DNA from 2 places in the Marinobacter sp. PE14 genome. Region 2 is predicted to be linked to the other one. Evidence: predicted binding sites of a transcription regulator. Region 2 holds the regulator's gene; the other holds the start of a gene.
What was found. Region 2 encodes FliA, which starts transcription of late flagellar genes. Its sites were predicted from a motif close to CTAAAGTTTNNNNNNNNNNNGCCGNTAA; they were not measured.
Positions count from the first base shown of each region.

Region 1 (11,152 bases), on a different contig from region 2:
AGTGCTGCCAGGACTGCCCCGGCAACGCCGCCACCGATGGCAAAGCGCACTTCCCTGACCTGCAGTGCGCCGCGATTGCGGATCAGCATAAAGACAGTGAGGAGGGTGGCATTCAGAATCAGGGGGCCGGGCACTAACACCGGGCTTATCAGGAATAGCAACGGCGCGGCCAGTGTGCCAATGCCATAGCCGGCCACGCCTTGCAGGCAGGCTCCGGCTAGAATGGCAAGGTTGGCCAGAAGAATCTGTAACAGCGACACATCTGTCAAAGCTAATCACCAAAAGGTCAGGAGAGTAGGCCGGAGCAACGCCGGTTTGATATTGATACACTGCAGGACAACGAGCATAGCCGAAACGATCGAAGCCCGATGATTCTACAGACTGAAAATCGAAACTGCCCCTGCGGCAGCGGTAAATCCTACAGCGAATGCTGCGAGCCTCTCCATCAGGGCGAACAAGCGCCTAATCCGGAAGCGCTGATGCGATCCCGTTACGCGGCCTTCGTGCTCAAGCTGCCGGCTTATCTGCGGGCCACCTGGCACGAGAGCTCGCGGCCAGAGACGCTCAGCCTTGAAGACTCGCCGGACTGGACCTCCTTGCAGATCCTGGACACCAATGAGTCCGGTGATCGCGGCACGGTGCTTTTCCGTGCGGTCTACCGCCAGGGCAAGGGCTGGGGGGTTCTCGAAGAAAACTCCGATTTTGTCCTGGAGCAGGGCCGCTGGTATTACCTTAGTGGTGACACCAGAGAAGGCCAGTTGAAGCCCGGTCGCAACGAGCCCTGCCCCTGCGGGAGTGGCCGAAAGCACAAGGCCTGCTGCCTGTAACCGCCTGTTACTCGAAGGACGGCATTTCGGGTTTGGCAACGGGTTTGTCTGCGTCCTGCCAGGCATCAAATCCGCCGGCGATGGACTGCACATGCATGTAGCCCATTTCCTTCAGGGCTTTTGCACTCAGTGCTGCTCGTCCGGACGTCTTGCAGTAACACACGATGTTCATGTCGCGGCTCTCGAACGCCGGATCATTGGTGAACTTGAACTCCAGCAGACCACGGGAAATGTTTACCGCCCCGGGTATGTGGCCGGCCCGGTACTCATCCGCATCACGCACATCGAGCAGTAAGTCAGCGTTCTTGATGGCCTCTTCCGCCTGACCAAGGGGTACTTCCTGGATCTCTTTCTTGGCGGCTTCTACCAGATCATGGGCAGTTTTCATGGCTGAGCTCCTCATACTGATGGAATAAGGTTATATCTCAGGATAAGGGTTTGGGGCGCCCGGCGTCACCCCGCACATGTACGAAGGAGGTCCAATGAAGCAACCTGTTACCGGTTATCACAAGGACGAAGAAAACCACTGGGTCGCCCAGTTGGCGTGTGGGCATAATCAGCATGTGCGTCATACGCCGCCCTGGGTGAACCGGCCATGGGTGACGACGGAAGAGGGGCGTGCATCCATGCTCGGGTTTGAACTCAATTGCCGAAAATGTGAGGAGGGCGCGCCGTCCGACTCGAGGCCGCCCCTGGATGATTAAGCCGCCTTGTTGTTGCCAATGGCGCAGGCGTATTTGCGCTCATAGCGTTTGTCTGCCCATTTGGCATAAACGCGCGAAGCAACCTGGAAGATACCGGGCCACAGCAGTGGTTTGAAAAGAAACCCAAAGGGCGTGTGGGACCAGGCGCGAACATTTGCGGGCAGACCGATGACCCACTCGCCGGTCCAGGTCATTAGGTGAAGGCGTCTGAGCAGAGCTTCATGACTTGGCAGGTTGGAGCTGCCGTCACGCTGTTCATGGATGTCTGCAAAGATCAGATTGCCACGCTGGAGTTTGCGCAGGGTGCGGATCTCTTTGGCGCACAGTGGGCATTGTCCGTCGTAGAACAGGGTGTCATAGCGGGGCTCCATCGAGTCCTCCAAGGGTCAGAATCTGTTTCCGGGCGTTCGCTTTGTGGTCTTCCAGCGTTTCCACGATCCCATTGAGCGCGGCCGGAAGTACCTCTGGCGCCGCCTGACGGAACTGGTCGAGAAGCAAAACCTGAACGTGCAGATCCTGGAACCGGCCATAGAGCTCTTGCCGCTCCTTTAGGGTTTTCAGGTTGCGCTTCCAGGTTTTGGCATCCAGTTCCATCAGGTAACGGATTCGTTTGAGTTGCTTGCGCAGCCGATGGATATCCTCATCCGGTGAGGTATGCATCAGCTCGGCAGTGCGTTGATTGAACTCCTTGATACGATGTTCCACGGCTCTTCGGATGTCTTTCGGCCGGAGTGTTGCTGCTAATTTCTGAAACTTTCGTGAATCGATCAGATTGAGCCAATGTTCCATGCTGTCCTGGTAGCGCTTGCTTTTCAGTCGCTTTGCCAGCTTTTTATGATGGCTCGCGGCTTCGCGCTCGAACCAGATCTGCAAGGCTGCCCGGATTTCCGCGCCATCTGCGCAAAGTTCCGGCAGGTCCTGAAGAAACACGTGAAGGTCGCGCAGTGGGCCCGTTGCCCTTGCGTGGCGCTTCAGGGTTTTAACCGCGTTGGCCAGCGACTTGTCACCGGTCAATTCCTGAACCGATTCGGCGATGGCCCGGCTGCGTCGAATCGCAATCCGGTACTGGTGAAGGAATTCGTGATCAAGGCCAAGAATAACACCACGCTCCAGCTGTCTCAGGCGGTTCAGCTGGTGGTGGAGCGCCTCGGGAATGTCTTTTTCCGGGTCTTCGCCCCCGGTTCTGGCTTTCTTCTTCAGCTTCCGTTTGAAATGGGCGTAGCTGAAGTCGGATGGCGTCAGCAACGCCGTCAGCTTCGCCTTACTGCTACCAAGCTGATGCCAGTGTTTGATGCCCAGCCGGATGTGGATGAAGCTGGCAGTGGGTAGCTGTTCCGGGGGCTGCTTCAGGAGGAGCTGGGCCAGTTCCAGTAATGCCGGGTTGTGGCCGACCAGGGTAATCTGTGAAGCGTCTGCCTGTTCTTCCAGCCATGCGAGTAGTCGCCGGTAGTCAAAGGTGTATAGCTCACTCAGGGTGTGGCAGCGCTCGGCTGCAACTGTGTCGGGCAGTATGCCTTCCAATGTCGCGACGGCCCGCGTGGCGTTGCTGCTGTAGACCTCGCCTTCGAACGCACCGACAGATTTCAGGGCATTTCCCAAAGGGGCCAGTTGGCTGACGCCCCGCGCATTGAGGGGGCGTTCCCGGTCAGAAAGTGATTCATCGGCCCAGCTGGACTTGGCGTGGCGTACCAGAAACAGGTGCTTCATTGGCCTACCTTCGTAGTGGTCCTCAAGTCGGATTCCCGCTCAAGACAATCGGGTTACTGCCGTTACTGTACCTAGCGGAAAATAATGGTGGAAGGTTTGTTCTGTGTCAGGTGGGTTGGCTTACTGGTGCGCCCACTGAAACCTGTCTTAACAAACTGGAACAGATCACTTCGAGTGGTCCGTGGATAATCCTCACCAATGGAAATTCCCGGGGGAGTTCGGAAAGATGAGTGTCTTGAGTAAATTGAAAGTGCGAACGCGTCTTTTGGTGGCCGTACTGGTGCCGGTTCTGATTACGGCTGCAACGTTGGCGTGGATCACCGCCAGTCAGATTCAGGCCAATGGGGAGGATGAGCTCAAGCGTCTGGAGAATAGCCTCCTGGAAGCGCGGAAAGCGGGTTTGCAGAACCTCATTGATGCCGCCGAGGCCGTGGTTCTGGAGGCCAAGAATGACCCGTCGATGACGGAGGAGGAAGCAAAGGCGGCGGCAGCGGCGCGCCTGCGCTCCATTCGCTTCGACGAGACGAACTATGTGTTCGCCTATACCAGGGATGTATACAACCTGGCCTATGCTCCGGACCCCTCAAAAGAAGGACCAACCAAGAACCCGGTTGTGAGGGGGTTGGTGGCTGATCTGTTTGCCGCTGCCCGCGGCGATGGCTTCTATGGCTACGACTGGATGAACCCCGCCTCGGGCAACGAAGAACCCAAGATGTCCTATTCCACGATCATTCCGGACTGGAACTGGATGATCGGAGCCGGTGTCTACATTACCGATATCGATCGGCAGGTAGCCGCTGCCCGCGAGGAGATTGAGGCGGGCATGGCGGAGGCCCTGGGCTTTATCCTTCTGGTGACGGTTGTGGTTGTCGCGATTGCCCTGGTGATCGGCGTATTCGTTGGTCGTAGCGTGACCCGGCCGCTGAAGAACGTCAGCAACATGATGCAGGAAATTGCCGATGGCGAGGGCGATCTGCGTCAGCGGCTGCCGGATGAGGGTACCGACGAGCTGGCCGAACTCGGTCGGCGTTTCAATGCCTTTGTGATCAAGATCCAGGACACCATGCGCGAAGTCGGCGCAACCACGGATCAGGTGGCCTCTGCGGCGGAAGAGCTCAGCCGGGTCGCCAATGAAACCCGGGCCTCGGTTCAGGAGCAGGGCTCCGAGACTGACCAGATTGCCTCTGCGATCAATGAAATGGCCGCGACCATCCAGCAGATTTCCGGCAATGCCAATGAGGTTGAGAGCTCAGCCTCAGACGCCGACCGCATGGCCCGCGAGGGTGGCGAAACCATCAGTAGTGCCCAGGGCGCGGTGAACAAGCTGTCCGAGGAGATCGAGGATACCGCCCAGAGCATCAACGCCCTTGCGGAAAAATCCGACGAGATTCAGCAAGTACTGGATGTCATCCACGCTGTGACTGAACAGACTAATCTGCTTGCCCTCAATGCCGCCATTGAGGCTGCCCGGGCCGGCGAGCATGGCCGTGGGTTCTCGGTGGTTGCTGATGAAGTACGCCAGCTCGCCAAGCGCAGCGCCGAGTCCGCTGATCAGATTCGTACCATGATTGACGGCTTCGTGACTGAATCCAAGGCATCGGTGGAGCGGATGAACAAATCGCGCAACCGCTCAACGGAAACGGTCGAAAGAATCAACCACGCAACCAGCGCGCTGCGAACCATCGAGACCTCGGTTGGCAAGATTCATGATCAGGTGACCCAGATCGCAACAGCCTCAGAGCAACAAAGCCAGGTGGCCGAAGAGATCAACCAGAACGTCGTGCGGATCGTTGATGCTGCCCAGCGCAGTGATACTGGCGTAACCCAGACCAACGAGGCCAGCCACGAACTGGCGCGTCTGGGTGAGAGTCTCCGGGAGCTGGTAGGGCAGTTTAAGGTCTGAGTCCCGCTCATGGTGTTCCGCACATTGGCGGAACACCATGAGCAAGCTATGATGGTGGCGCGAAAGAAATACCTGTTTTCATACCAACAATAATGGAAGCCAACACAATGAGAATCCGGAAAACACTGCTTGCGGCCGTGGCCGCTGCAGCCACTGTGTTCAGCGTGTCCTCGGTTGCCGAGGAAAACTTCACCTTGCGCCTTGCGCAAACCTGGGGGCCCAACTCTCCGGTACTGGGAGAGACGGTTCAGCATATGGCGGACATGGCGGAAACCATGTCGGATGGCCGTTTGCAGATCCGCATTGATCCGTCCAACAAGCACAAGGCGCCTTTCGGGATCTTCGATCTGGTGCGTAACGGCCAGTACGACATGGGGCACACCGCGTCCTACTACTACAAGGGCACCATCCCCAATGCCATGTACTTCACTACCATTCCGTTCGGGCTGATCGCGCCTGAAATGTACGCCTGGTTCTACCATGGCGAGGGCATGGAGCTGATGCAGAAGGTGTATGAGCCCTACGGCCTGTTGTCCTTTCCGGGTGGTAATACCGGTAACCAGATGGGTGGCTGGTTCCGCAAGGAAATCAACTCGCTGGAAGACCTAAAGGGCCTGAAGATGCGCACACCGGGTTTTGCCGGTGAAGTTATGTCCGAGCTGGGCGTTGCGGTTACCAACCTGCCGCCGGGTGAGCTGTATACCGCGCTTGAGCGTGGCACCGTGGATGCCGTTGAATGGGTCGGACCGGCCCTGGATTTCCAGATGGGCTTCCACCAGATCGCCAAGTACTACTACTCGGGCTGGCAGGAGCCGGGCGCGGAAGTCCAGTTCCTGATCAACAAGAAAACCTGGGAAAGTCTGCCTAAAGATCTCCAGGAAATTCTTCGGGTCTCCATGCGCACGGCCGCCTATGACATGTATATCCAGAGCACCCACCAGAGTGGTGTGGCCTGGGATCGGATGAAGGAAGACTATCCGGATGTCACCCATAAGGTATTCCCGCCGGAAGTGATCGATGCCCTGCGCAGCACCACCAACCGGTTGCTGGCCGAGGCCGCAGAGAAGGATCCGCTCGCCAGGGAAATCATCGAGTCCCAGCGTGATTACCTCAAGCAGGTGCGTCAGTGGACCAACATTTCGGACAAGGCCTACCTGAACAGTGTGTCTGAAGACTGAAGCCTGACAATACCTTCCAGTCTCCTGAAGGCTTGAAGGCGACGTCAGACGGAGGGGCGCCGGGGGCCGTATTCCCCGGCGCCCCTTTTTGTTTGCGTCGGTTTCTGGAAAAATAGGCCGCTCATTCTTTGGGCAGCGCCGATGAAACAGACACTGCTATCCCTGAGCAATCTTTCCAAGCAATTCGGTGGCAAAACGGTGCTCGACGGTCTGGATCTTGAGATCTACGACGGCGAGTTCATTACCCTGCTGGGGCCTTCCGGTTGCGGTAAAACCACCTTGCTGCGTCTGATGGCGGGTTTCGAGCATCCAGACGATGGCACTATCACCCTGGCGGGAGAAGATCTCACCCACACCCCTCCGGAAAACCGCCCGCTCAATACCGTATTTCAGCATTACGCACTCTTCCCCCACATGTCAGTGTTCGACAACGTGGCCTATGGTTTGAAGATGGAAAAGCGTCCGAAGGATGAGATTCGCCAGCGCGTTGATGAAGCGCTGGCCATGGTGCAGTTGCAGGATTTCGCCCGTCGCAAACCCCATCAGTTGTCCGGCGGACAGCAGCAGCGGGTCGCCATCGCCCGGGCGGTGGTCAAACGCCCACGCCTGCTACTGCTGGATGAACCGCTCTCGGCCCTCGATTACAAACTGCGCCGTACCATGCAGGTGGAGCTGAAGCGCCTGCAGCGGGAGCTTGGCATCACCTTTGTCTTTGTGACCCACGATCAGGAAGAGGCGCTGTCGATGTCGGATCGGGTGGTGGTGCTCAAGGATGGCCTCGTCCAGCAACTGGGAACGCCCCGGGAAGTCTACGAACGACCGGCCAATCTCTTCACAGCCCGGTTTGTGGGCGAGACCAACTTTTTTCCGGGCATCGTTGAGTCGGTTCAGGATGGTTCCATCACTGTGGATGTCTTCGGCCTCAAGCGAACACTGCGTCGTCCGGATTTTCCGGTGCAGGCTGAGCAGTCCTTGCATGTCCTGCTGCGACCGGAAGATATCCGGGTTCTCGACCCTGACGACGAGAACGGTGTCGCAGGCAAGATTGTCGAACGCAATTACAAGGGCAGCACCCTGGACTCGGTGATCCATCTCGCCGATGGTACCGAAGTTCTGGCCAGTGAATTTTTTGATGAAGATGACCCGGCTTTTGACTACCGGCTTGGAGAGCCCGTCAAAGTTAGCTGGGTTGATGGTTGGGAATGGCTGCTTCCAGAAGAAGCCAGCCAGACGAGCGAAGAGGAACTGCCGGCCGATGCATAGCGTTATGCAGCAGCCGTTCAAAACCGCTGTCCTGATTCTGGTCTGGGGCTGGCTACTGTTCCTGGTGCTGGCGCCGAATCTGCTGGTGGTAGGCGCCAGTGTCATGACCCGGGACCCGGTCTCGTTCCTGTCTCTGCCCCTGAATCTGGATGCCTATCGCCAGCTGTTTGACCCGCTGTATCTGGAGGTTTTCCTGCACTCCCTGTACATGGCGGCGATGACCACGCTGGTGTGTCTGCTGATTGGCTATCCGTTTGCCTGGGCCCTGTCCAAAGTGGACAAGCAGCGTCAGCTGGTCCTGATCTTCCTTTTGATCGTGCCCTTCTGGACCAACTCTCTGGTGCGCACCTACGCACTGAAGCTGATCCTCGCCACCAATGGTTTGCTGAACAGCGCCTTGATGTCGATCGGGCTTATCGATGAGCCGCTGCAGCTGCTTTACACGGAGGGCGCGGTGATCATTGGCCTGGTGTATCTACTGTTGCCGTTCATGATTCTGCCACTGTATTCGGTATTTGAAGATCTGAAGCAGGAGCTGCTGTTGGCCTCTCACGATCTGGGCGCGGGCCGGCTTTCCACCTTTGTGCACGTGATAGTTCCGCTCACATTGCCTGGTGTGCTGGCCGGCGTGATGCTGGTCTTGCTGCCGGCCATGGGCCTGTTCTTCGTTCCGGATATCCTGGGTGGTTCGAGAAATCTGCTGGTAGGTAACGTGATCAAGAACCAGTTCCTCGATGCCCGAAACTGGCCTTTCGGGGCCGCCGCCAGCATCGTGCTTACCGTGACCATGGCGTTTCTCATGTTTGCGCACCGGTTGAGTAAACGGCGAATCGGTGAGGAGGGCGCGTGATGACACGGTGGCTGCCCCGAACCTATCTCACGCTGGTCTACCTCCTGCTTTATGTCCCCATCGTGGTGCTGGTGGTGTTCTCGTTCAACGAGTCCCGCACCGGCTATGCCTGGGGTGGTCTCAGTCTGCGCTGGTACGAGTCGCTGTTTAACAACCGGGCCATGGTCAGCGCCATGTGGAATTCCCTCTGGCTGGCGCTGTCTGCGGCCACCGTGTCCACGGTGATAGGTGCCCTGACCGCCCTGGCCCTGCACCGATACCGGTTCCGGGGCAAGAAGCTGCTGAACGGCATGCTGTTTGTGGTGATGATGTCGCCGGAGATTGTCCTGGCTATCTCTCTGCTGGCCCTGTTCCTGCTGGTAGGGCTGCAGCTGGGTTACGTTTCCCTATTATTGGCCCATGTGACCTTCTGTCTGCCGTTCGTGGTGATCACGGTGATGGCCCGGTTGAGCGGTTTCGATGAGAGCCTGCCCGAAGCTGCACGGGACCTTGGCGCCTCTGATTTCACCATGACCCGGACCGTGCTGATCCCAGTGATCATGCCGGCGCTACTGGCAGGCTGGCTGCTAGGGTTTACACTGTCTCTCGATGATGTCGTGGTCAGCACTTTTGTAAGTGGCCCGAGCTATGAAATTCTGCCTCTGCGCATCTACTCCATGGTGCGTGTGGGCCTGAAACCCGAGGTGAATGCCCTGGGCACACTGTTGCTGGTGTTTTCACTGATTATGCTGATGTTGTCTCAATGGATTCTGATAAGGAGCAAACGATGAAGAAACTGGCACTTGCCGGCTTGCTGGCGGTGGGATTAACGGGGTGCAGTTCTGAGGAGCCTCAGGTGCTCAACCTTTATAACTGGTCCGAGTACATGCCTCAGGAAGTCCTCGACCGTTTCACCGAGGAAACCGGCATCCAGGTGGTCTACACCACCTACGACAGTAACGAGGCCATGTATGCCCGTTTGAAACTGCTGGATGACAGTGCGGCTTATGACCTTGCGGTGCCGTCTACCTATTACGTCAGCAAGATGCGCCAGGAAGACCTGCTGCTGCCGATCGATCGCAGCAAGATCGAGGGCTTCGATAACCTGGATCCGGAACTGGTGAACCTGGATATCGATCCGGAGAACCAATTCTCTGTGCCTTATCTCTGGGGCACCACGGGTCTGGCCGTGGATACTGCAGATATCGAAGGTGAGCCTGTTACTGCCTGGGAAGACCTGTGGGAAGATCGCTTCGATGGCCGGGTGATGCTCACCAACGACATGCGGGAAGTCTTCCACGTTGGCCTGCGGGTACTGGGCTATTCCGGCAACAGCACCAATCCGGACGAGATCGAGGCAGCCTATGAAAAGCTCGCCGAGCTGATGCCTTCGGTTCGCACCTTCAACTCCGATGCGCCCCGCATGCCTTACCTGGAAGGTGAGACCGACGTGGGCATGATCTGGAACGGCGAGGCCGTGATGGGCAAGGACACCATGGAGTCGCTTGAATATGTTTATCCGGAAGAAGGCATCATTGCCTGGCTGGACAGCTTCGTGATTCCGAAGAACGCCAAGAATCCGGAAGCGGCCCACCAGTTCATCAGTTTCGTACTGCAGCCTGAAATCTCCGCCCTGATCAGCGAGGAGATCGGCTATGCGACACCGAATCTGGCGGCGCGGGATCTGCTGCCGGACGAGGTTGCGAATAACCGTGCAAGCTATCCGACCGCCACCGACATGATCAATGCCGAGTTCCAGACCGACATCGGCGACGACGCCCTGCAGGTCTATGCCAAGTACTGGGAAATGTTGAAGTCCGGGCGTTAAACGCACCGGTATTTGATGGTATCACTGAAAACGGAGGCTGCGGCCTCCGTTTTTTGCGCCGGGTTTCACAAAACTGCAATACATGGTCTATAACTTCCTGATAACAAATGGTTAGCAAACTTCTGGAATTGCCATCAGTAAGGACACGTTATGATCATGCCCTCTCGTTCGACACGGAACCGCGCTTTTTTGCTGTCTGCAGCCCTTGCCACCGCAAGTTTTTCCGGCAGTGCCCTGGCCCAAGAGCTGCGCCTGATTACCTGGGGTGGCTACGCCCCGGATGATGTGGTCGCCCAGTTTGAGGAAGAGACCGGCATTGATGTGAAGGTGACTCTCTCCAACAATGAAGACATGATTTCCAAGCTCCGCGCCACGGGTGGGGCGGGCTTTGATCTGGCCCAGCCGAGCCAGGACCGCATTGTCGGCGTTCAGCGCCAGTTCAATATCTACAAACCCATCGATTTCAGCCAAGTAAACACGGGCCAGTTGCAGCCTTCGATGGTCAAGGCTACCCAGGATTCCACCGAGCTGGACGGCCAGTATTACGGAGTACCGTCGGTTTGGGGTACCAGTGGTCTGATCGTCCACAGTTCTGTGGCGGATATCGTTACCGATTACACCGATCTGTGTGACTCCGAAGTCGAGGGTCAGGTCAGCTACCGGCTCAAGCGGCCGACCTTGATCGGTTTTGCCTTTGCGATGGGGATGGACCCGTTTGCGGCCTACGACAACCGGGACGAGTACGAGTCGATCATGGCGAAGGTGCAGGACAAGCTGATTGACTGCAAGAGCAATGTAAAAACCTACTGGACCGGCGGCGATCAGCTGCTGGCCCTGCTGCGCACCGGTGAAGTGAAAGCCGCCATGGCATGGGATGCCGGCGGCTGGAAGCTTAACGCCGAGAACCCGGAAA
Region 1 covers NZ_JBQXNY010000002.1:163,436-174,587, reverse strand. Annotated here, with positions in the region: gene ACWJ62_RS06735 (sulfite exporter TauE/SafE family protein) at 1-260, opposite strand, end outside; gene ACWJ62_RS06730 (YchJ family protein) at 369-827, shown strand; gene ACWJ62_RS06725 (rhodanese-like domain-containing protein) at 835-1,215, opposite strand; gene ACWJ62_RS06720 (DUF3565 domain-containing protein) at 1,310-1,531, shown strand; gene ACWJ62_RS06715 (thiol-disulfide oxidoreductase DCC family protein) at 1,528-1,902, opposite strand; gene ACWJ62_RS06710 (CHAD domain-containing protein) at 1,886-3,238, opposite strand; gene ACWJ62_RS06705 (methyl-accepting chemotaxis protein) at 3,465-5,141, shown strand; gene ACWJ62_RS06700 (TRAP transporter substrate-binding protein) at 5,249-6,319, shown strand; gene potA (spermidine/putrescine ABC transporter ATP-binding protein PotA) at 6,461-7,582, shown strand; gene potB (spermidine/putrescine ABC transporter permease PotB) at 7,575-8,432, shown strand; gene potC (spermidine/putrescine ABC transporter permease PotC) at 8,432-9,202, shown strand; gene ACWJ62_RS06680 (extracellular solute-binding protein) at 9,199-10,239, shown strand; gene ACWJ62_RS06675 (extracellular solute-binding protein) at 10,396-11,152, shown strand, end outside.
Region 1: a site for FliA is predicted at 3,277-3,304, ahead of ACWJ62_RS06705 (methyl-accepting chemotaxis protein). Genes of this name have one in related genera too.

Region 2 (11,152 bases):
GCCCTCACCAGCAAGTCTGCCATGGTGCGCACATCAATCAGCGCGCACATGTGGTCAATCACCGTGCCGGCCAGCCACGGACGCTTGCTGCGGGCTGTGCGCCAACGCACTTCGTCCGGCCGGAGGGTGAAGGACTGGGCGACGTCATCGCAGGCCAGTCCCCAGTCGCTGTTATCCAGCCGGATCACGAACCGATAGTTGTCCCGGGCATCGGGCGGCACCCGCCCTGCCATGATCCATTCGGCGGTATCCACCACCCTCAGGTTCTGATCCCGGTCCGGGCGGATCCCCATGTACCAGCGTGGACTTCCCGGGATGGGCCGAATCTCTTCTTCAATGCGGTGAATGGCTCCGAGCAGAATCAGAGGCACCGCCAGCTGCAGACCGGCCACCGTAAAAATGAGGCACTCAAAGGGCTGTTCTGACCACTCCGGACGGGACGGCGGCGCGGCCGGCTCGGGCGCAGGCTGAGCTTCAATCCTTGCCTTCGGCACCGGCGCTTCCGGCGACTGTCGCACCACTGGCCGCACTGGTTCCGCAGGCGTTTCCCGGACCCGTTTGGGCGGTTCAGGTCTTGCCGCCGGTTTTTCGACGGTTGGCACAGGAGCCGGTTTCGTGCGCGCTACCACCCGCGGTTCCGGAGGTGCAGGTTTCACCGGTTCCGGCGCTTCGATTTCCTCCCGGAGCGCCGTATCAGTGGCCGTATGCAGCAATTCGTCGAGATAACTGGCAATGGCGGTTTCCGGATCTGCCAGCCGTGTCAATTTATCGTCAGCCATGCTGACGCTCCTTCACCCTGCCGACCCGGGCCATGAGATCATCCAGCAGATGACTGTAGGCGCGGACACCGTGGGTTTCGGCATCCAGCGCGGACGGCGTTATTCCACCCTGACTGGCATCCCGGAACTTGGTGTCCACCGGAATCGCAAACTGCCAGAGGGACTCGCGGTAAGTCTTCCGCAACAGGTTCAGGCTCTTCACCGATGCCTGAGTCCGACGGTCATACAAGGTGGGCACAATGGTGTAAGAAAGTTCGTTTTTCTGGGAACGCATGATCATCTTCAGGGTATGGAGCATGCGCTCCAGGCCCTTGATGGCCAGAAATTCGGTTTGCACGGGAATGATCAGATGCTGCGCCGCTGCGAGGGCGTTGACCATCAGAACCCCCAGAGAGGGAGTATTGTCCAGCAGGACATAATCAAAGTCGTCCCAGAGCTGAGTCAGGGCCCGGGAAATGATCAGCCCCATTCCCTCCACGCCGATCATTCGCCGCTCAAGGGTGGCCAGGGCGGCACTCGCCGGCAAAAGGGACAGGCCCTTACAGCTGGTCTCCGTAATCAGTTGGGCAGGTAGCCCTTCCGGAACCTTGCCCTGGTGCTGGAACAGGTCGAAAACACTGTGCGCGATAGTGTCCGGATCGTACCCGAACCAGCTGGTGAGCGAGCCATGAGGGTCCAGATCCACAACGAGAACACGCTTACCGCGTTCGGCAAGCAAGCCGCCCAGGGCGACCACACTCGTGGTTTTACCGACACCACCTTTTTGATTGGCTACTGCCCAGATTCGCACGCTTTGATTCTCCAGAGAATACATCGGTGTGGCCGGCAATTAACCTTTGCCACAGTCCCGTTTATCGGCCATTCCCCGGGCAACTTGAACCAGTCCTCGGAAAATTCGGCAAGCTGTTGCCGGCGCCTTTTGTTAACGGGGAGTAATACAGGAACCATGCCAATGGCTCTATACGCATCTGCCGACGATCGGGTCAGCGCATGGCACCGCGAATACTGGCGTCACGGGAAATCAGCAACACCACCCGGCGGTTTCTGCGGCGCCCTTCTTCGGTGTCATTCCGGGCAACCGGCTGATACTGGCCATAGCCGACGGCCGCCAGACGTTCCGGCTCGATGCCCTCCATCACCAGCATCCTGACCATGGCAGCCGCCCGGGCGGCTGACAATTCCCAGTTTGACGGAAAACGGGAGGTACTGATCGGCTGATTATCGGTGAAGCCTTCAACTTTGACGGCGTTGTCCCGGTTGTTCAGAACCGTTGCGATTTTATCGACTACCTCGAACGCATCGTAGTGGGGCTCGGCATCGCCGCTGCCAAACAACAGACTGTTGGGCAGATTCAGCTCCAGCCACTGGTCGCTGGTCTCAAGCGATACCACGCCCTGGTTAATCAGCTCATCAAACTCCATCGACAGCTGGTCAGCCATGGCTCGCAGCGCTTCGGTCCGCGCCTGAGCATCCATCTCCGGATTTCGGGGCGCTTCGGTTACAGCCGGCGGGATAACGTTCTCGGCAGGCGCATTCAGTGATCTCTGGGGCTGGTCGCCAATCTCGATCGGCTGGAAGGAGCGCTGGGGCGCATTGAACACACCGGTCAGGGTTTCAGAAAGGACTTTGTATTTGCCTTCGTTAACGGACGATACCGAGTACATCACGACAAAAAAGGCGAACAGCAGGGTGATGAAATCCGCGTAGGAAATCAGCCACCGCTCCTTGTTGTGCAGATCGTCCTGGGGTTGCCTACGGCGCCGCATAAGTTGGCCTGCGCATACTTACTGCAGGAAGCCCCGCAGTCGCAATTCGATGGATTTCGGGTTTTCACCCTCGGCGATGGCAATCAGACCATCGATCATCATGTCCTCATAGCGGGTGCGCTCCCGCACGATGCCGCGCATCTTGTTGGCAACCGGGAAGAACAGAAGGTTGGCGAGCGCCACACCGTAGATGGTCGCTACAAAGGCGGTTGCGATCCCGCTACCCAGGGACTGGGGATCCTCGAGATTGGTCATTACCTGGATAAGGCCCATGACAGCCCCGATGATGCCGATGGTTGGCGAGTAACCACCCATGGCCTCGAACACCTTGGCCGACTCCAGATCCCTCTGCTCACGGGATTCCAGGTCGACTTCCATGATGCCCCTGATGGTCTCGGTTTCGGCACCGTCGACCAGCAACTGCAAACCCTTGCGGGCAAAGGGCTCCGGCTCCCGCTCGGCAAGCCCCTCAAGGCCCAGCAAGCCCTGCTTCCGGGCTTTGACGCTCCAGTCAATGACCTTGCCGATGCCGTCTTCAAGGTTGATAAACGGCGGGAAAAAGACCCAGCGTACCTGAGTAAAGGCCCGTTTGAGCATGGGCCAGGACGTCTGCAGGATGGTCGCTGCCAAAGTGCCACCGATGACGATGATGGCTGCCGGCCCATTGAACAGTGAGCTAACCGCTCCGCCCTCCAGCAGGTTACCGCCAAGAATCGCGGCAAAGGCCAGTATGACCCCGAGCAGGCTCAGTATATCCATCAGCAGACACCTTCGGCGAGGCGTGGCCCGATCTCGTCCAGGGACAATACGTCATCCGTCAGACCTGCCTTGGCAACTGCCATCGGCATGCCGTAGATCACAGACGATTTTTCATCCTGGGACCATATATCCGACCCGCTCTGCTTCATCATCCGACAGCCTTCTTTGCCGTCCGAGCCCATGCCGGTAAGGATGACACCCAGGGTCTTGCCCGGAAAGCTCCGGGCAAGGGAACCGAAGGTAACGTCCACGCAGGGTTTGTAGTTGAGCCGCTCGTCTCCGGGCAGGATACGGATCCTGGCCTGTCCGCCCCGATTCTCGACCATCATCTGTTTGCCACCGGGCGCCAGCAAAGCCAGACCGGGCCGCAACACATCACCATCCTCAGCCTGCCGGACTTCAATCCGGCAGAGTTTGTTGAGGCGTTCGGCGAAGGCCGGCGTAAAGCTCGCTGGCATATGTTGCACCAGAACAATCGGTGCCGGAAAGGTCGCGGGCAACACCGTCAGTACCCGCTGCAGGGCAACCGGGCCGCCGGTTGAGGTTCCGATACCAACAACGGCGTAATGCTTGGCCGGCCCACGGCGGCCATGGCGCCTGGGAGCCTCCGCTTCGCCCGGAGCACTTGCGGGCGCTGCCGGCGCTCGGGTATCAGGACGCTGACGCGGTGCTGGTTCCGGACGCGGGCGCCCTGCAGGAACCGGCGCCCGGGAGGCCGGAGCTGACGGTTCCGCGCGGGAAGGCGCAGGAGCACGGTTACCGGGGCGACTGCCGGCCACATCCAAAATCCGCTCAATCAGGATTTTCTGCAGCTGACTGTTGTCCCGGGCAATTTCTTCGAAATTCTTGGGCAGAAAATCAACGGCGCCAGCCTCGAGCGCATCCAGTGTTACCCGGGCGCCCTCATAGGTGAGCGATGAGAACATGAGCACCGGTATCGGATGTTTGCGCATGATTTCGCGCACGGCGGAGATGCCATCCATGACCGGCATCTCATAATCCATGGTGATTACGTCGGGACGCAGTTTCTCGGCCAGCTCAACGCCTTCCCGACCGTTGGTCGCAGCACCCACCACTTTGATCTGGCCGGAGCTGGTCAGGATTTCCGTCAGCCGTTTGCGAAAAAACCCTGAATCGTCAACGACCAGGACAGAAACTGTCATCCACTTCTCCTACCCAATCCATCGTTCTTCGGCCTTCTCTGGCAAAAATCGCCGCAAGGTCCGGCTCAGCCGTAATGTTGCAACAGGCTTGGAACATCAATAATCAGTGCAATCCGGCCATCACCAGTGATGGTGGCACCGGCCATGCCCGGCGTACCCTGGAGCGCTCGACCGAGGGGCTTGATAACCACTTCTTCCTGACCAACCAGCTGGTCGACCACGAACCCGACCTGCTTGGTACCCATGGCAACAATGACAACATGGGCGTTATCGCGCACCTCCTGGGCAGTGCCGCCACGAACCAGCCAGCGCTTGATGTGGAATAGCGGGAAGACTTTATCCCTGACCACAATGCATTCGCGCCCATCGACGATGTTGGTCTTGGTCAGATCCAGATGGAAAATCTCGACCACGTTTACCAGCGGCAGTGCGAAGGATTGATCGCCCAGCATGATCATCAGGGTGGGCATGATGGCGAGCGTCAGCGGAACCTTGATGACAATGCGAGAGCCCTTGCCCAGTTCGGATTCGATACTCAACTGACCATTGAGCTGGCCAATCTTGGTTTTCACCACATCCATGCCGACGCCACGACCGGAGACATCGGAAATCTGCTCCTTGGTGGAAAAGCCGGCGGCAAAAATCAGGTTGTAGCACTCCGAATTGGTCAGCCGGTCCGCGGCGTCCTGGTCGTAGATACCCTTTTCGACGGCTTTGCGGCGCAGGACCTCCGGATCCATGCCAGCCCCGTCATCCTCGATGAACAACAGAATATGATCTCCCTCCTGCTCGGCAGACAGGGTAACAATGCCCTGGCGGGGCTTCCCGGCTTTCTCGCGGACGTCGGGAGCTTCGATCCCGTGGTCCACCGAATTCCGCACCAGGTGAACCAGCGGATCAGACAGTGCTTCAACCAGGTTCTTGTCGAGATCGGTTTCCTCGCCATGCATCACCAGGTTCACCTCTTTTTTGAGGTTTCTGGCAAGATCGCGCACAACGCGGGGGAACCGGCCGAACACCTTTTTGATCGGCTGCATGCGGGTCTGCATGACGGCGGACTGAAGATCGGTCGTAACCACATCCAGATTGGATACCGCCTTGTGCATGTGTTCATCTTCGCTTTCGGCACCCAGACGCTGCAAGCGGTTACGCACCAGCACCAGCTCACCCACCATATTCATGATGTCGTCGAGTCGCTTGGTGTCGACACGAACCGTCGTTTCCGCTGCCGGAGCGTGCTCGCGGGCAGGCATCGCCGGTGCGGCCGCGCCTTTGGCTTCCGGCTTCTCGGCCGGCTTCGACTTCTCGGGCTGTGGCGTGGTTGCTTTCGGCGTAGCCGGCTCTTTCGGAGATTCAGGCGGTTTGGGAGCTGCAGGCTTTTTCGGCACTGAGGGCTTTTCAGGGGCTGAAGGCTCACCCCCCGCAGTCGGACTTCCGCCCTTGCCGTGAAGATCGTCCAGCAGTTTCTCGAATTCGTCGTCGGTGATCAGGTCATCGCTGCCACTGCCTTCCGCCTTGGCAGCCGGCTTGTCTTCTTTGCTGACGGCCTCTTCCTCGCCAGCTGGCGCACCCGCAAACTGCCCTTTTCCGTGCAACTGATCCAGCAGCGCCTCGAATTCGTCGTCGCTAATTTCGTCGTCCCCAGAACTTTCCTGTTCACCGCCGGCCGACCCGGCGCCTGAAGCCGAGGGAGCCTCCTCCGATTTTTCGTCCTGCAATGCGTCCAGAAGCTGCTCGAATTCGTCGTCGGTGATGTCGCCACCGTCTTCTGCCGGTTCGCTCTCTTCCTGCTCAGGCTGAGCGGCAGCGGCAGGTGCCCCCTCGCCTTCCGGCTGGGCCAGGGCGTCCAGACGGGCAATCAGTTCGTCCGGGGCCGGCGTCAGCTCCTCATGATTGCGGACCTGCTCAAACATGGCATTGACGTGGTCGAGGGCTTCGAGAACCACGTCCATCAGTTCGGAGTCCACCTTGCGCTTGTGGTTACGCAGGATGTCGAAGACGTTCTCGGCGGAATGGCAGCAGTTCACCAGGGCTTCAAGCTGAAGGAAGCCGGCACCGCCTTTCACGGTATGGAAACCACGGAAGATGGCGTTGAGCAGATCACTGTCGTCAGGATGTTGCTCAAGATCTACCAACTGCTCTGACAGCTTTTCGAGGATCTCGCCGGCTTCTACCAGGAAGTCCTGCAAAATCTCTTCATCAGCATCAAACGCCATGCGTTACCCTCATTGTTCAGAAACCGAGACTGGACAACAGGTCGTCTACGTCGTCCTGTCCCGAAACTACATCTTCACGCTCATCGGCCTTGATCTGGGGCCCGACGCCCTTCTCTGCAGACTCTTCTTTTTCTTCAATCTGGTGCACCGTGCCCGTGAGCTGGTCCACATGACTGGCCATCACCACCAGGCTGAGCATCTGCTCCTCAACCTCTTTCACCAGGGCGGTGACCTTCTGGATGACCTGCCCCGTCAAATCCTGATAGTCCTGAGCCAGCAGTATTTCCGACAGGTTGCTGTACATGGTGTCGGCATCGGTCGCCATGCTGGCGAAAAATCGATCAATCCGGCCGTACAGCTCGCGAAACTCGGCCGGCTGCATTTCCCGGCGACGCAGGCGCTGCCACTCATCACGCAACGCGGCGGCCTCGTCTCTGAGGGCATTGGCCAGCGGCATGGTTTCCTCAACCAGATCCATGGTCCGGTTGGCTGCCTCGCCCGTCATCTGCACAACGTATTCGAGACGATCGGAGGCATCTGTCATCATGGACAGTGCTTCCTGCTGTTCGGCGTTACGGGGATCAATCTGGAAGTTCCGGATTGCTTCGTGCAGGCTCCGGGTCAATCGCCCTACCTCACGATACAGACTCTGATCCCTGACCTCGCTGAGTTCATTGATCAGGGTCATGGCTTTGGCATAATCACCCGCATCAACACTCTCGGCCAGTTCTGCTGCCTGCCGCTGGAGCTTTTCCGTCACCTCCGGTTCAAGGCCCCGATGGTTCTTTCTGCTATCGCTCATGAGAGCCATCCGACCTCTGGTTACTGGATTCTTTCAAAGATTTTCTCAATCTTTTCCTTGAGCACGGCAGCGGTGAACGGCTTGACCACATAACCGTTCACGCCCGCCTGGGCAGCGGCAACGATCTGGTCGCGCTTGGCCTCAGCGGTTACCATCAATACCGGCAGGGTTTTCAGATTCTCGTCCGCCCGAACGGCCTTGAGAAGATCGAAGCCTGACATGCCCGGCATGTTCCAGTCGGTCACCAGAAAATCGTATTTGCCGCTTTTAAGCATTGGCAGCGCTGTGTTGCCGTCGTCAGCTTCATCGGTGTTGGTGAAGCCCAGATCACGCAGCAGGTTCTTGATGATCCGTCGCATTGTGGAGAAGTCGTCCACAATGAGGATTTTCATGTTTTTGTCCAATGGGACCTCCAGTTAGTAACACCCGGAATTCGTTTGACCTTTGCGTTCAAAGTCTAGCAGGCCGCTGTTTTAACCGCTTATTGTCAGACCTTTGCTTCGGTTGTAAAGCATCGGTTACCAAAAACTACAGACTACCTCGTTGCCGACACAGACTGAACGCTGTCAGCTGTCCGATTCCTGGCGCCAATCCGAGAGCCGGCCTCGAAGGCGCAGGGCTGCCTGGCTGTGAATCTGGCTTACCCGGCTCTCACTGACCCCAAGCACCGCACCAATCTCCTTGAGGTTCAGTTCTTCCTGGTAGTAAAGGCTCAACACCAGCTTTTCCCGCTCCGGCAGGTCTTCAATCGCCTCAGCGAGGCTGCGCCGGAAGGCATCGGAGGACAATCCCTCTAGGGGATTATCCTGCGTCTCTGTTTGTTCTATCGGCAGCTCTCCGGATTCATTGAGCTCGTCGAGGCTAAAAAGTCGACCGCTGTTGGAATCGGAAAGGTAGGAGTGATATTCGGCCAGCCCCATACCCAACTCTTCGGCCACTTCCTGGTCCTGGGCTTCTCGGCCGAGTCGATCTTCAACGGCCTTGATGGCCTGGGAAATGCGACGGGCGTTGCGATGCACAGAGCGTGGCACCCAGTCACCCTTGCGGATTTCGTCCACCATGGCACCGCGAATCCGGATACCGGCGTAAGTCTCGAAGGTAGCACCTTTGGTGGAGCTGTAACGCTGGGCGGCCTCGAGCAGACCGATCATGCCGGCCTGCATCAGGTCTTCAAGCTGGACGGACGCCGGCAGGCGGGCCAACAGGTGAAGGGCAATTTTCTTGACCAGCGGCGCGTGCTGCTCAATGAGCTGAGCCGGCTTCTGCGCACTTGACTGGTTATAGATTCCGAGGTTTTTCGCCAATGTCATGTATCCGGTTTTTTGTTTGACTGGATCCGATTCAGACTTCGACGAGCCGCTCCACAAAAAATTCCAGATGCCCGCGGGGAGAGGACGGCAACGGCCAGCTATCTACCTTGTCCGCCAGCGCCTTGATGGCCAGTGAAGCTTTCGCCCTGGGATAGGCATCCAGCACCGCACGCTGTCGCTGAACGGCTTTCTTCACAGCCTCATCGTAGGGGACTATTCCAACGTATTGTAGTGCCACATCGAGGAAGCGCTCGGTGACCCGGGTCAGTTTTTCAAACAGATGCCGGCCTTCCTGCTCATTCCGGACCTGATTGGCAAGAATGCGGAACCGATTCGTACCGTACTCGCGGTTCATGAGCTTGATCAGGGCGTAACAGTCGGTAATGGACGTGGGCTCGTCACACACCACCAGCAACAACTCCTGGGATGCCCTGAGAAAACTGACAACCGATTCGGAGATACCGGCAGCGGTATCCACAATCAAAACATCAATCTGGTCCCCAAGCTCACTAAACGCGTTAATCAACCCGGCATGCTCCATGGGGCTAAGCTGGGTCATTCTCTGGGTACCGGAAGAGGCTGGGACAATCTTGATGCCGCCGGGACCATTCACCAGAACGTCCTTGAGATCACAGTCGCCTGCCAGAACATCCTGGAGGTTACGGTTGGCGGTAATGCCCAACAATACATCGATATTGGCCAGCCCAAGGTCGGCGTCGAGCAGCACCACTCTCCGGCCTTTCTGCGCCAGGGCAATTCCGAGGTTAACCGACACGTTACTCTTGCCGACACCACCCTTTCCGCCGGAAACTGCTATCACCTGTACCGGATGTGCTCTGCTCATACTGTTTTTGGTCTCTCGCCACGTTTCGCCGGCTGTTTCTCCGACGCCTGCTGTCAATCTGTCCGGTCTCAGGCGTGCTCTTTCAGGCCCTCTGCGACCGCTTGCTGTTGCTGGAGTGTTTTCAGCCGATCCACGGCCAGCCGCACCAGCGGAACGGCTTCTGCGTGGTGCAGGTCTTCAGGAATCTTCTGCCCGTCTGTGTAATAGGCTACCGGCAGACCGGTTTCCATCACAAACCCGAGAGACTCGCCCAGCGTCAGGGCCTCGTCGATTTTGGTCATCACACAGCCCGCAAGATTTGCCATCTTATAGCAATGCCAGACGGATTTCATGATGCGAGGCTGACTGGTTGCCGAGACAACCAGATGGGTCTTGATATTGTGATGGCTGCGAGCCAGTTCGGCCAGCTGTTCCTGATAGCCTTTGTCCGCACTGGTCAGTCCGGCGGTATCAATCAGCACCAGATGACGGTCTGACAGCTCGTCCAGAATATCGTCCAGACTGTGGCTCTCATCCACGACCCGAACCGGCACATTCAGAATGCGACCGAACACAAATAACTGCTCGTGCGCCGCCACCCGATAGCGGTCGGTGGTAACCAGGGCCACGGAATCGGAGCCATGCTTGAGCACGTAGCGAGCGGCGAGCTTGCCGATGGTGGTGGTTTTCCCGGAGCCTGTCGGACCCACCAACGCGTAGGCGCCGCCCTCATCCAGCCACTCCATGCGAGAGGTCCGGACGCCCGTACACAGCATTTTGAGGGACTGTTTCCAACCGTCTTCCAGTCGCCCCGCCTTGTGACGACGGGAAATTGACCCCGCCAGATCATTGCCGAGGCCGAATTCCTGCAAGCGTTCGGCAAGCCTTTGCTGCACGGCGGTGGTCGCAGAAACCTCCGGCTCTGGTTGCGGCTTCCGGCCCTGCATCATGTCTCTGAGCGAGCTGATCTCGGCCCGCATCTGCGCCAGCTCATCGGAATAGGCTTCTCGAGACGCCTGCGGCAGAGGTTCAATGTCACCAAAACCACCGCTCACCTCTTCCTGAACGGCAGCGAACGACGAGCCGGCGTAGCTCGTGCCCTGGGATGCCCGCTTTTCCCGGACTTCACGGATGCGATCCCGGGACCGGCCCAGCTCGTCTTCAAGACGCCTATGCTGGTCGGCCTGCATCTCGGCAAGGCGGGACCCGTTGGTGGCTTCTTCCGCCTGGTTGCCCAGTCGCTGGCGCGCCATGTTCTCGTCATAGTCCAACGCCGTCACGATTTCGACGCCGCCATCGACCCGACGGTTGGAAAGGATCACGGCGTCCGGCCCCATCTGTTCACTGACCTGCTTGAGCGCCTCGGCCATGGTCTGAGCAAAAAACCGTTTTACTTTCATGATGCCTCTTCCTCCACCGGCAACGCCGTGCCGGCGCTGTCCGCTCTGTCATCCGCGCCGTTACTGGCCAACGGACGCCACGATCGTAATCTGTTTGTTATCCGGAATTTCCTGGTACGAGAGCACATGCAGGC
Region 2 covers NZ_JBQXNY010000001.1:906,982-918,133, reverse strand. Annotated here, with positions in the region: gene ACWJ62_RS04390 (chemotaxis protein CheW) at 1-779, opposite strand, end outside; gene ACWJ62_RS04385 (ParA family protein) at 772-1,569, opposite strand; gene motD (flagellar motor protein MotD) at 1,763-2,545, opposite strand; gene ACWJ62_RS04375 (flagellar motor protein) at 2,564-3,304, opposite strand; gene ACWJ62_RS04370 (protein-glutamate methylesterase/protein-glutamine glutaminase) at 3,304-4,467, opposite strand; gene ACWJ62_RS04365 (chemotaxis protein CheW) at 4,533-6,683, opposite strand; gene ACWJ62_RS04360 (protein phosphatase CheZ) at 6,700-7,485, opposite strand; gene cheY (chemotaxis response regulator CheY) at 7,506-7,889, opposite strand; gene ACWJ62_RS04350 (RNA polymerase sigma factor FliA) at 8,052-8,795, opposite strand; gene ACWJ62_RS04345 (MinD/ParA family protein) at 8,827-9,639, opposite strand; gene flhF (flagellar biosynthesis protein FlhF) at 9,708-11,018, opposite strand; gene flhA (flagellar biosynthesis protein FlhA) at 11,079-11,152, opposite strand, start outside.